3 regions of the Salimicrobium salexigens genome follow, and region 3 is predicted to be linked to each of the others. Evidence: riboswitches for the same ligand, from Rfam matches in the RefSeq annotation. Region 3 holds a riboswitch; each other region holds the start of a gene.
What was found. Region 3 has a riboswitch for cobalamin ahead of BW931_RS03705 (DUF4430 domain-containing protein). Riboswitches for the same ligand answer to the same signal wherever they lie in the genome.

Region 1: it holds a riboswitch for cobalamin, as region 3 does, so the genes downstream of both, BW931_RS09645 (ribonucleoside-diphosphate reductase subunit alpha) here and BW931_RS03705 (DUF4430 domain-containing protein) in region 3, are expected to answer to the same signal.
Region 2: it holds a riboswitch for cobalamin, as region 3 does, so the genes downstream of both, BW931_RS01075 (acyl-CoA thioesterase) here and BW931_RS03705 (DUF4430 domain-containing protein) in region 3, are expected to answer to the same signal.

What each region holds. Positions count from the first base shown of each region.
Region 1 is NZ_FTOK01000007.1:36,871-41,462, reverse strand. Features, by position in the region: gene BW931_RS09645 (ribonucleoside-diphosphate reductase subunit alpha) at 1-1,177, opposite strand, end outside; cobalamin riboswitch at 1,310-1,486, opposite strand; gene BW931_RS09640 (class I SAM-dependent methyltransferase) at 1,567-2,256, shown strand; gene BW931_RS09635 (DMT family transporter) at 2,201-3,103, opposite strand; gene BW931_RS13790 (hypothetical protein) at 3,255-3,380, opposite strand; gene BW931_RS09630 (carbonic anhydrase) at 3,406-3,780, opposite strand; gene BW931_RS09625 (pyridoxamine 5'-phosphate oxidase family protein) at 3,941-4,366, shown strand; gene BW931_RS09620 (GNAT family N-acetyltransferase) at 4,412-4,592, opposite strand, start outside.
Region 2 is NZ_FTOK01000001.1:204,573-209,164, reverse strand. Features, by position in the region: gene BW931_RS01080 (peroxiredoxin) at 152-826, shown strand; gene BW931_RS01075 (acyl-CoA thioesterase) at 877-1,350, opposite strand; cobalamin riboswitch at 1,539-1,715, opposite strand; gene BW931_RS01070 (ZIP family metal transporter) at 1,864-2,604, opposite strand; gene BW931_RS01065 (hypothetical protein) at 2,874-3,053, shown strand; gene BW931_RS01060 (YueI family protein) at 3,096-3,545, opposite strand; gene rpoN (RNA polymerase factor sigma-54) at 3,878-4,592, shown strand, end outside.
Region 3 is NZ_FTOK01000002.1:290,522-295,113, reverse strand. Features, by position in the region: gene BW931_RS03725 (RecQ family ATP-dependent DNA helicase) at 1-905, opposite strand, end outside; gene BW931_RS03720 (YpbB family protein) at 905-1,939, opposite strand; gene BW931_RS03715 (ferredoxin) at 2,029-2,277, shown strand; gene BW931_RS03710 (ECF transporter S component) at 2,331-2,843, opposite strand; gene BW931_RS03705 (DUF4430 domain-containing protein) at 2,850-3,254, opposite strand; cobalamin riboswitch at 3,394-3,562, opposite strand; gene BW931_RS03700 (ATP-binding protein) at 3,587-4,592, opposite strand, start outside.

The sequences.
Region 1 (4,592 bases), on a different contig from region 3:
GCTGTCCGATCATGACGCGCTTCATAATGTCAATGGCCGGCACCTTCTCTTTGGACAATTCCGGCTCACGCACGCAGGCTTCGTACCGGTCGCGGAACGTCCCTTCCCCTTTTTGTTCATCGAAAGAGTCTTCCAGAGAGAAGCCCATCTTCGTTCTCACTTCGTGAGGGTCGAACAAATACCAGTCCTGTCTGTCCCGGACGGCTTCCATGAAAAGATCAGGCACGGAAATTCCGGTGAACAGATCGTGGGTTCTCTGACGTTCGTCTCCATTATTCAGGCGACTGTCGAGAAAAGAGAAGATATCTTTATGCCAGACGTCCAGGTAGACGGCGACGGCTCCTTGCCTCTGTCCGAGCTGGTCGACACTAACCGCCGTATTATTCAGTTGCTTCATCCACGGGAGGATACCGGAGGAGACGCCTTTGAAGCCTCGTATATCACTGCCCCGCGAACGTATTTTGCCAAGATAGACACCTATACCGCCGCCATGCTTGCTCAAATTCGCAATGGATGTATTGCTGTCATAGATCGACTGCAGACTGTCGTCCACCGTTTCGATAAAGCAGGAACTGAGCTGGCCGTGAGATTTCCCGGCGTTCGCCAGAGTCGGTGTGGCCACAGTCATGTAAAGGTTGCTGAGCGCCCAGTAGGCCTCTTTAATGTAATGCAGGCGTGAGGAAGAGCTCTCCCCGGCCATAAGATTCATTGCAATGATCAACCATCTTTCCTGAGGCAGTTCCATCGTTTTTCCATCTTTCATTTTTGCGAGATAGCGGTCATCCAGTGTCTTCAGACCAATGTAAGTAAACTGGAGGTCTTTGTTCCGGTCGAGCAGAGATTCAAGCTCCTCCACTTCTTTTTTGGTATAATGGGTGAGCAGGGACGGGGCGTAAATCCCTTCCTGGACGAGAGCTTCCATCAGCCCGTAAAGGTCGGTATACGGACTCTCCGTCCGCCGGTTTTTCTTCGCTTCGGTGTACATCGTCTCCAGATGTGCCCGGGCGGCGACATAGGTCCATTCCGGTTCGGTTTCGTCCATCTCCGCGAGTGTTTCCAGAACGACGGAAGTGCCGTCTGTGATTTTCGGGTAGACTTTTGAAAAATCGAGATGAGGGAACGTGCTCTGAAGCTGTTCGAGCCAATATTTCCAGTCCGCTGTTACGGTTGCTGACATAAGTAAGTCCTCCTTCAAGTACCTTTATAAAAAATAAAAAAATCCGCCCCCTGGACAGGAGCGGATGAAACCATGATACGGGTATATGTACGCATCATCGTTTCATCTTCTCCAACCCCGAAAAAGGTGAAACTTTCCGATGAAAAACAGACAGGTTTCCTGGCTCGTACCCGATCTTACTCCAGCCCTTCCCGTAGTAATCTACAGTGGAGATGCTGTTTCGCGGATACTTACAGTTGCGGGGGCAGCTCCGGTTTCTTACCGGATTCCCTATTAAGCTCTGTGAGCATCTGTTTTTCAATCTATATATTGTGTTTTTTAAAATATAATTACTATATATTGATTCTATCATACATAAGATTAAATGAAATAACAAGGAGGAAAAAATAATGATCGATAAAAGATGGCATGAGAAAGCGGAAGAGAAGTGGGATAATTTTTCCGGAAACTGGGGTCAGAGAAGTGAAAAAATGTGGAAAGAAGGAAGCAGAAAAACGGTTCTTCCATTTATGCAGTCCTTCGTATCTGAAGGATCTACGGTTCTTGATATCGGATGCGGCGATGGAGAGGGGAGCGAGATGCTGAGACGCTCGGGTTATGAGGTGACCGGTGTCGATATTTCGTCGAAAATGATTGAAATGGCAAAAGAGCGTTGGAGCGGTATCCACTTCCAGCAGGCCGACCTTGCCAAACTCCCTTTTGAAGATGGGGCATTCGACAGCGTAATGGCCATTAACTGCCTGGAATGGGTCGCGTCACCGCTGCACGGATTAAAGGAAATCCAGCGTGTCGTAAAGCCTGGAGGGGTAATGGTTGCCGGTATTCTTGGTCCTGCTGCCGGCCCTAGAAGTAACAGTTATCCGAGACTTGAAGGGGAAGACGTTGTGTGCAATACGATGATGCCCTGGGAATTCGAACGTTTGGCCGGCACTCACGGGTGGACGGTTGAGGGGATGTCTTCCGTACCTAAAGAAGGAGCTCCGGAGAATCTCTCCACGCCGATGCTGGAACAGGCAGTATCCTTCATGACGCTTTTCGCTTTGAAAAAGACGAGCGGGGCCGTTTCTGAACAAGGATGACCGCTGTTACTACAAGAATGAAACCGGTCAGTTGCCACAAGGTCAGAATTTCGCGGAATACGAAAAAACTGAGGAGCGTGGCCGCCACCGGTTCGATGGTGGCTATAATCGAAGCCCGGCTCGACTCGATTTTCTCGAGCCCTTTTGTGTACAGCAGGAAGGCAAGAGTGGTGGAGAAAAGGCCGATACCGCCGATATTCAACCAGACAGCCGGGAGAGTGAAAGTGCTTTTGATATCACCAAGTCCGGCAAATGGGAGAATGGCTATGCTTGCGAATACGAATGTATACACCGTCACCGTTACCGAAGAATACTTCCGCAGGGCATACGTTGCAAAAATGCTGTACAACGCATAAAAGAATCCGGACCCGAGCCCTGCCAGGACTCCGTACAGAGAGAGATCGAAGCCGGAGAACGGGATTAGTCCGACGACGAGTGAGCAGCCGATGAGCGTGATGGCGAGTGCGAGAATTTTGTTCCCGGTAAACAGTTCTCCGAACAGGAACCGGGAGAATATCGTAACGAAGGCGGGGGCGGTGTACAACAGGGTAACAGCGACAGCTATGGAAGTTTCCTCCATAGCTATAAATAGACAAAGATTGAAGAACACGATACTGATAATACCTGTACCGATAAAATAGTGGCTGTCTTTCCAGTTAATCCGCAGGTCTTTCTTCCCGTTAAAATATGTATAAATGAGCAGCAGCAGAGCGGCACTGCTTACCCGGACGGCCACCACCTGGACAGGCGTGAAGCCGTAGTCGTACAGAAATGTGACGAACAGACCGATAATCCCCCACAGAGCAGCCCCGGCTGCGATGGAGATCATAGACATGTTTCTGCTCATGGTAACCGCCTCCCGCGCTAATAAATAATAGTTCTTTCCATCTTACCAGTTCGTTACAGTTATGAGAATAAGGATTCGGAAAACCGCCGGTCACTTAAAAGAACCTCTGATGAATTGCTCATCGGAGGTTCTTGAAACAGAGGACGGTATTTTATTTGTCTTCTCCGCACGTAAAGCAGTACAGCTGTTTATCTTCCGTAACGATGCCGTCCAGGAATCCGTCCTTACAATAAACTTCTTTTCCGCAGGAAGCGCAGTAGCCGACGAATTCTTCCACAATACCCCTCCTTTTTGGATAAGAGTTACTCAGTTACGACTTCCACTTCCCAGTTTTCGTTAACATAAAGGCCGACGACTTCGGCTCCGAGGTCCCACGTTTCAATCAGTTCCACGGCGCGTTTTATTTCTTTTTCCTTCTGAGAGCGGTCCGCCGGATTCCCGGCGCAGTCGTGATGCCCCGCGATTGTGATTGTTCCTGATCCATGTTTCTCTGTAGAAACGAGAACTTTTTTCTTAATCTCTTCAAGCTGACCGGCACTGCCTTCGAGCAGAACTTTATTGGGACCGGCTTCCGTAATCATATCGATGTATTCCACCCCGTATGTATCTTTCATCCAGTTGATGACCGGAAGCTGGACTCTGCCGTCCATACAGTTAATTGAAGTAGCAAATGACATTGATAATTCCTCCTTGTTTATAACGTTTACCCGATTGCCATTTAATTATAGCGAATTTTTTGACGAAAAAAAACCTTCCGCCACTCCCCGGAGTTTAGAAGGAAAGAAGAAAGGTAATAGTGGGTAAAGAACTTTAAAGCAGCCGAAAGGGGATTATAAAATGAATCAGGAAGAACTGAAACAGCATATCAGCAATATTATGAAGGATAACAAAGTGGGAACGCTGGCTACTGTCAAAAATAATAAGCCTCATACCCGTTATATGACGTTTCAGCACGACGAGAATCTGACGTTATTCACTCCGACGGACAGAGAGACGTACAAAGCGGAAGAAATCGACGAGAACCCGTTCGTCCACATCCTTCTCGGATATGAAGGGGAAGGCTACGGAGACGGATTCCTTGAAATCCAGGGTCAGGCCAACATTCGTGATGACCAGGACATCAAAGACCGAGTGTGGAGTGACCACATGAAACACTGGCTCGGCGGGAAAAACGATCCTGATTACATCGTACTTGAGATTTTCCCTGAAACGATCCGCCTCATGAATGAAGGCGATGAAACTCCACAACAGCTGGATATGTAAAAGAAAAGCGTGCAGGCGAAGTGAACCTGCGCGCTTTTTTGATTTTTATTGCACCAGTTTTTCGTAGGCCAGCCGTTTGCTGCCTTCCGTTAAATAAATGACTCCGCAGTAGGTGTAGCCGTGGCTCAAAAGCAGTTGCTGCATCGGTACGTTCCGTTCATGCGTATCCACTTTCACGCTCGGAATAGCACGGTCACGGGCCATCTTTTCTGTCTCTTTTAACAGA
Region 2 (4,592 bases), on a different contig from region 3:
ACCTTCTCTTAGGAAAAGGGGGTACAAATATCCCCCTTACCCCGTTTGGCGGTATTGCCTCACGTACTATGTGGTTGAATGAAAAACTGAACGGGAAATAAAAACAGAGGACCGTTCAGGACGGACGGAATATGTAACAGGAGGGATTTGAATGATGGAAGAGCAGCATAATACAGAAGAACAGAAACACTATGGCTTGCCGCGTATCGGTGAAAAAGCCCCTGACTTCACTGCTCAGACGACACACGGAGAGCTTTCTCTCGATGATTACGAAGGAAAATGGTTCGTTCTATTTTCCCATCCGGCAGATTTTACACCTGTATGCACGACAGAATTCGTAGCGTTTCAGGGGATTTATGATCAGTTGCGGGAAATGAACACAGAACTCCTCGGACTGAGTGTGGACAGCATCACTTCCCATATTGCCTGGATACGGAATATTGAAGAAAATTTCGATACGAAAATCGAGTTCCCGGTAATCGCCGACCTTGATAAACAGGTGGCTACCAAGTTCGGTATGATTATGCCGGAAAGCAGCGGTACTGAAGCTTCCCGTGCCGTTTTTGTGATTGATGACAAAGGAACAATCCGTTCTCTCATATATTATCCGCTCACTACCGGCCGGAATATGGGTGAAATCGTACGGCTCGTCGAGGCTCTCAGAACTACCGACAAACACGGAGTTTCCACTCCGGCTGACTGGACGAAAGGAAACAAAGTTGTCGCATCTCCTCCAACAACAGTTGAAGATGCCCGCGCAAGAGAAAACGACGATTCCTATGAGTGTGTAGACTGGTACTTCTGCAAAAAAGACTTAAAAGAATAATGTTCATAAATAATACGGGGCCCTCAGCGGGTCCCGTATTGTCATGCGGTTCAGGTTCGCAGCTCAGCTTTTTCTTCCCGCTGTTTCTTTCTCGCGGCAGCCGTTCTGTTCAGTTCTTTCTCTTCTTCCGTTTCCGGAATGACGTGGGGGACTGGTTTCGGGCGCCCTTCTTCGTCCATTGCCACCATTGTAAGAAATGATTCGGTCGTCATTTTCTGCTCTCCACTGAGCAGATCATCTGCGAATACTTTCACATACACTTCCATAGAAGTCCGACCTGTCTTCGTTACACAGGCTTCAATCGTCAGAGCTTCTCCCACTCTGGCAGTAGATATGAAATTCACGGAGTCGATCGAAGCCGTCACTACGATAGCATTGGAGTGTTTCATTGCGGTAAGGGCAGCAACTTCGTCGATATATGCAAGGACTTTCCCTCCGAAAATCGTTCCAAGATGGTTAGTGTCCGGGGGAAATATAAGTCTTGTCTGGGTTACTTTTGAACAACGTACAGGTATCTGATCCATCGTTTCTTCCTCCTCTTTTATCGCTGCGATAACGACCACAGGAAAGGTCTCTTTTCACCTTGACTCCATTAAAATACCTTCCCGTCAGCTAGCAGGAAGGCGGATAAGAAAGTATCGACGGTCCAGGCCCGTATCGGCGTCCCGGTTTAAGATATTTCACGTAACATCCTCCTATTCTCCCGTAGGATTTCATGTTCTTTCCGGTGGCAGGTCTCCTGACTCAGGTTCCTCACTCTGTACGCCTTCCCGTCTTTTTCAGACAGTGGATTGATACGAAGCTCCCCTTTACAGTGGCGGGACCGTGCCGGATTCTACCGGGCTTCCCTTTTAACACAGATGTTGTGACCACCGGACGTATTCAGTTGTTGAGGGGAGATCCCCTCCCTTCCACTATCCTGCAAACGATTCGATCTGTCAATCAGCATTCCCGCTTTTCGATTCTCGACTCTCCATGAAATTTGTGCATAAAAAAAGAGAGATGTGTTCAGACATCTCCTCTTTTTTTTATAATCCTTAACCGAGCGCAACATCTAGCGTCATCATAAGGGCGAAACCGAACATTAGACTCATAGAAGCAATGTTGACATTCCCCTTTTCATGGGAGCCCGGGATAATTTCTTTAGCTACCACGAAAATCATGGCTCCAGCCGCAAAGCTTAAGGCGTAAGGCAGGACCGGTTCTATAATTATAACGGCAGCCGCCCCCACTACTGCGGAAATAGGTTCTACCATTCCGGAAAACTGTCCAAACATGAAACTTTTCTTTTTCTTCATACCTTCCCGGTAAAGAGGCATGGAAACTGCCGCTCCTTCCGGGAAGTTCTGTATACCGATACCAATCGCAAGAGCTATCGCTCCACCGAGAGCCGCACCGGACCCGTCCGAAGCTACAGCACCGAAAGCCACACCAACCGCTAATCCTTCCGGGATATTGTGGAGGGTCATCGAGAACATTAGCAGTGCCGTACGACTCTTCGCTCTTTTATTTTTAATGTCGTACATGTACTTATCGAGGTCTACAAATGGTATGACACGATCGATAAAGAGAAGCAGAAACCCACCGAGAAGAAAACCTACGACAGCAGGAAACCAGGAGGGCAGCGGACCTTCCGCCCCTCTCTCTATAGCCGGAGCGAGCAGCGACCAGTAACTGGCTGCAATCATGACTCCTCCTGCGAACGCGAGCATACTGTCCAGAAACTTTTGACTCGATCCTTTTATTAAGAAAACGAGGGCTGCTCCGAGAGCAGTCATCCCCCAAGTGAATAAAGAGCCCAGCAAAGCCAGAATCACGGGATTTATATTACCTAATTGTTCAAAAATATTCCTCACCTCATCATTTTTGCCCTCAGGCAAATTTCATCGATATGGTTATTCTACTTTTTTTGTTTCCCCGAGTCAACTTTTAATGTGCAATTCTTTTTGTTTAATGGCTTTACTTGCGGCACGTTTGAAATTTCCTTTATTTTGTCTTAAGATAAAACTCCTACTGTTGCCTCCCTCCTTTAGAGAGGAGGCATGTAATGAAAAACTATGAAATAGGCAGCCGCGTCCATGATCATTGTCTGAACTGTTTCAGTAACGAACAGAAAGTCGTCGAAGTAGTTTCCAAAGAATTCACTGATAGAGTTGTGGAAACTCTCTGGCTTCAATGTATAAACTGCGGAAAGCTTCACAGTCGTCTGGTCCAGCACGATTACTGACTAAGACAACACAAACGCCGAGGTTGAATAACCTCGGCGTTTTCATTTGACCGGTTTGAACAGTTTCTTCAATAATTCTCTCATTCCTTTTTTCTGCTTTGTTTTCTCTTTCTTTGCAGATGTACCAGTGTCCACTTTTATCTCTTCTTTTTCCAAAGGATAATCCACGGTTAAAACAGCTCCGATTTCCGTTTCTTTCTGCTGATCCGATACGGATTTTGTATGCACACCGTACTTACGGGCGAGCCGGGAATAAGGTTTTCGAAACCTGTAACTTATTTTCCCGTTCAAAAGTAGCGTCGCCCTGTCATAACTCCGCATTTCTTTTTCAATTTCCGCTATTCCTTTTTTCTGCATCACCTGACTTTTCGTCAACACAAGAACGATTCGTTCACGAAGAGTACCGAGGTATCTCCTGCGTTCCCCTGGTTTTGTTTCCGGACTCCCGTATATACCTTCCTGCACGTAGTCTTCCACTTCTTTTTTACTCATTGTCTTCACCTCAAACTTTATTTATTAGGACATCCTCTGTATAAGTGAATAATATGTCGTTGTACACACTTTTTGCAAAACTTTGGCACCGGACGTTTCATAATACGGCCGAGTGTTACGTTTATCGGCCGGACGGGGATGTTGTCGACGACATTTGGTACTAAAATAAACTGTTAATATTTTCTCATGCAATTTACCCGTAAATAAACGAGCTTGCCTGTTTTCTAATAACTGTTTATATGAAAGAATGAAAACGACTTCAAATAAGCGACCGTCCTTCAAAAAGTACAGAAATAGAAACGGAGAGAGGACAAATGAAGCTCCTCTTAGAAATGAAACAGACCAATCAGCTGAAAATGACACCTCAATTGCAGCAGTCCCTGCACCTGTTGCAAATGTCCTCCCAGGATCTTAGGGAATATATTGAACAGGAAGCCATGGAGAATCCGTGGATTGATCTGCGGGAGCCTTCCTATGCCGCTTCCCCTCCCGGTGACTGGAATAATTACCCTTTATACAAATACGAACCGGAGCCTTGTCTTCACGATTATTTACTGCAACAGCTCCCTTTTCTCCCCTGTAACGAGAAGGAAAAAAAGCTGATAAGACACTTCATTTTTCATCTGGATGACAATTGCTATCTACAGGAATCATCAGATGACCTTGCTGTGGAATACAAAATTACTGGAAAGTCCGTCGAAAATTGCCTCACTCTGCTGCAAACGCTGGAACCCGCCGGTATCGGAGCTCGTACATTGCAGGAATGTCTATCACTGCAGGCGCGTCGCTTTTTTCCGGAAGACAGGGAACTTTCCATTCTCATTTCCCGGTACCTCCCTTATGCTGCCGAAGAGCCCGCACGTCTCAAAACTCTATTGAACCTCGATTGGAGGCAGCTGGACCTGTGTCTCGACCGGCTGAAATCCCTTCATCCTAAACCCGGGCTTGCGATCGGGTCTGCGCGGTCAGACGTTCTCATTCCCGACATCTATATCACGAAAGAGGACGACTACCATATTTCTTTGAACCGGCAGATCGTGCCGGAAC
Region 3 (4,592 bases):
ATGCGTATGTCAGGTTTATCAATTCCCATTCCGAAAGCGCTCGTGCAGCAGACGATGTCCAGTTCGTTATTCATGAACTGCTGCTGGACGAGCTGCCTGTCCACGGGGTCCATCCCGCCATGATAATAGGCGATACGCCCGAGACTGTTAGCTTTCAATTCCAGCGAAACTTTTTCGGCCATCTGCCTGCTTGAAAAATAAATCATCGCGGGCGCTTTTTGACGACTCAAAAAATCGATGAGAAATCTCCTTTTTTCCTGTTCATTTTCAATTTCCGCTACACCCAGCTGGATATTCGGCTTATCCATCGGGTATATAAGTTTACAAGCCCCCGTCCGGCCAAGCTGAAACAGAATGTCCTCCTGCACTTCAGGCGTCGCCGTTGCGCTCAAAGCCAGCACGGGAGGTTCCCCCAGATCACTGATCACCTGATGAAGTTTCAAGTAATCCGTCCGGAATTCATGTCCCCATTGAGAGATGCAGTGAGCTTCATCCACCACGAACAGGGAAATGGTCTCCCGCTTCAGAAGTGATTTCATTTTCGGCATCTGAAGCATCTCCGGAGAAATGTAAATAAGATCCAGTTTCCGTAAATTACCGCTTATCTTTCTCTTCTGTTGGGGGGAAAGGAAACTGTGCAGGGCAGCCACCCGTTTCATCCCTTTCGCTTTCACCTGTTTAACCTGATCGATCATGAGCGATATCAGCGGGGAAACGACGATCGTCAGTCCCGGAAGGATAAGGGACGGTAGCTGATAGCACAAAGACTTTCCACTGCCGGTAGGTAAAATGGCCAGGGTGTCCACACCACGCAGTGCATTCTCGATAACATTTTCCTGTCCCGGTCGAAACTCACTGAATTTAAATTGGTCTTCCAGCACTTTTTTAACATTGATCGGTTCCATTATCCCTGTCCTTTCTGGAGCTTAGCGAGTACTATTCTTATCTGAAAATATGAATAGTCTCCGTTCAGTTGTTCCCGGATTACCTTCAGACGTTTGGTACTCGTCTTTCGGACTGCGGCCGAAATATCCCGGGCCCCTTCCCGGCTTATAAAAGCGTCGATGTTACGGGCCGGATCAACAAGCACCGCTTCAACGAGGTGGTCCTCGATTGTACTCGGTTGCAATTGTCTTATCTTCGCAACTTTTTCTATCGATCCGAATTTGTTATACAACGCAATGGACTTTCCCGAGGAGGAAGTGAACGCCTCTTTTTTCACGAGATCTTCTGTCAATTTATACAGGTAGCTGGAAGAATCCGAAGAAACCTCCGAAAACATGTAATAATACATATTCGTTAAGTAAAGAGGAATGTCCCATGCAGGTTCGCCACTTTCTTCCGCTAACTGGCTATATGTCCAGCCGCTCCTGTCCCCACCTGTAAGTCGTCTTACGAACATCTCTTTCTCCGTATCGGAAAATGGGGTGAGCAGCGCACGCAATTCTTTGTATAGAATCGGCGCTTCCTCGTCCAGTACCGCTTTTCGCTCACTGTAAAATTTTCTTGCCCAGGTCTGTACCGGGCCTTTATCTACAATCGGCAAGTAACCGGCGTGTCTGTACACAGCATTGCTGATGATTTGAATCCATAGCATCAGCCTGTTCTTGAACTCTTCCACCGCTTCGGAATACTCCAGTCCGGAAAAGTACAGAGGCATGTGCGTTTCTTCCATTGATCCTTGACCGTAAGCAGTGACACTCATCCTTCCATGGTCGTGCCAGACTGTTTTACCTTCTTTGCACAACTCGTGGAGTACATGATCCAGAGTCTCTCTTTGCAGACCGGGATAGATTCCATAGTATCCTTCTATACGATATACTTTTGCGTCCTGAAATGTCTGGGAAGATTTCTTCCCCCGCAACAGATGGTAGACGCCCGAAACGGTGCGTTCAGCATTCATTTTACTAAGACAATCTAACAGTATATATGTAAACATAAGGAATTCCTTTCGAATGATATAGTTGAATTCGATACGGATAGAACGTAGACTTGAAGGAGAGATACTATAGAAAGAAGGTATTACTTATGAAGCTTTATTCAATCGTGGATAAAGATACATGTATCGCCTGCGGTGCGTGCGGAATGGCCGCCCCGGAACTCTACAATTATGACGATGAAGGGCTTGCCTATTTCCTGCCGGACGATAATCAGGGAAACACACCTATTGCGGAGGAATTGGAACTTGATGCCGAAGATGCTTACGAGGGATGCCCGACCGGGTCCATCAAACTTGCAAACTCCAATTTTAATGGAAGTATACCAGAGGAAGACTGATAAACAAAAGAAGGTGCTCCCGGCACCTTCTTTTATTATACCATGTATTATTTTCAGCAGGCGAGCTGCGCACGCCGATCATATTTGACAAATAACTTTTCGAATACGGAATAGAAAACCAGAATAAACACGAAATTCGAGGCAGCATGCATCAGGTCAAAAGGAATTCCGGCAAGATAGTAACCCCAGAACGTCTGGGAGATCGCGCGCATTGTAAATGCCATCACCAGTCCAAAAAACAGCCCTGACAATAAGCCGTAAATACTTAATCCTAATACAGGGAGTCTCGGTAAGAATTTACCGAGCAGCCCGGCTCCTATACCTATAAGTCCCCAGGCTGTCACCTGCCACACTGTCCATATCCCCATACCAAGCACCATATTCGTCAAAAAAGTAGTCAGAAAAGCAGTGATCACTGCCGCCAGCGGTCCAAGCCAGAAGCCGGTCAGAATAATTATAGCTGTTACCGGCTGGGCATTCGGAATAGCGGCAAAAGCTATCCTTCCCACCACGGCCACTGCTGCAAGCATGGTTATCAAAGTTAATTTATAAGTATTCCACTGCATTTATGATCATTCCCAGGACTGGAAATCAAAATGTATTTCGTCCCCGTCCTCGATTTCATACTCAGCAGCGCCGACTTTTGCTTCTTCGCCGTTCACGTCATAGACCCAGGCCTTTTTCTCTCCTTCTTCAGCGGATATGCCTTCAATGCCATTAATGAATCCGTCTTTTTCTTCCACCTCAAAATTTTCTTCCATAGCATCCATCAGTACCGTACCTTCTTCAACTGTTATATCTTTTTCTTTCACCTGTTCTTCACCCTGGTTTTTTGTCAGCTCCACGGTAGCTTCAATTTCCTGGGAAGACTGGCTGCCCTCCTCTTGACTTTCCGATGTTTCACTTTCCGCCTGACATCCTGTAAGCAATACGAGTGTCAAAGCTACTACTCCTGCATAATTCCTCAATTTTTCCATGCGACTTCACCCTTTCTTCAAGTTTTAGAAGAAAAAGCATTGGAACAACCTGCCATAAAAAAGCCCGTCCATAAAGGACGGGCTTGAGATATCGACATACATTGATAGTCCAGGTCATCTCAAACGCTCAATCCTCGAAGCAATGAATCCTTCACAGACAGGTTTACTGGCTTATGTCATCCTACTCCGATACCTTCCCGTGACGAACTTTCATCACAGTGGATCTTATCGTTTCGTTACATTTACAGTTGCGAGGACAGCTCCGGATTCACACCGGATTCCCTAAAACCTGTGAAATTTATTCAATTAATTATAACATTACATGAATCGTTCTATTTTGGCAAGTTCTCTACAGGTAAATATATATAGAACGTAGTTCCTTCCCCTTCTTTACTCTGGACGGAGATTTTCCCTTTATGGGCCTCTACGATATTCTTCGCAATAGCAAGACCCAGTCCCGTTCCCTGCTTCTCTTCGGAAGGAGCCCGTTTCCTGGACTTATCTCCTTTATAGAAGCGTTCAAAGATGAACGGAAGATCCTCCTCCGGAATACCTGCGCCTGTATCTTCCACTTTTATTTCAAAGTGGTCCTCCCCTCCGTGAAGGTGAACATGTACAGAACCGTTCTCCGGTGTATGACGGATAGCGTTATCCAGAAGGTTCGTTACCACCTGCTCTATACGGTCAGAATCTATGGACACTGTACCTGCCGGAAGGCCGGATCTTTCATGAAGGAGTTTTACACCGGTTTCCTCTGCCACTCCCTGGAATTTATTCACTATACGATCAAGAAAAAGATTCACGTCCACTGGCTCTTTATGCAACTGAATGTTCCCGGATTCCATTCTGGCAAGGTCAAGCAGTTCGTTTACAAGACGACCCATCCGCTCGGATTCTTCCAGAATAATCTGAGCCAGCTCATTTTTCTCTTCTTTCGTAGTTGCTACTTCATCGACGATCGCTTCGCTGTATCCACGCATCATGGAAATAGGAGTGCGGAGTTCATGAGAAACGTTTGCAAGGAAATCCTTGCGCAGTTTATCGAGCCTTCGTTCTTCCGTCATATCCCTGAGTACAGCCACTACTCCTCTGATGGTAGTGTTGCTATAAAGAGGAGTCATGATAATCACCCAGTTTCTCCCCTGGACAGTGACTTCCGTCATGGCTTCCCTCTCTTCGGTGATGACAGATTCGAACAGTTCATGCAGGGGCGAAGGCAATTCTTCCTCCTCCAGCTCCTCTTCATATCTCCACGACTGTAACAGCTGTTTCGCAGGAGGGTTGGTTACCAGTATTTTTCTTTTATGATTTAAGGTGATTACTCCGTCGGCCATGGAT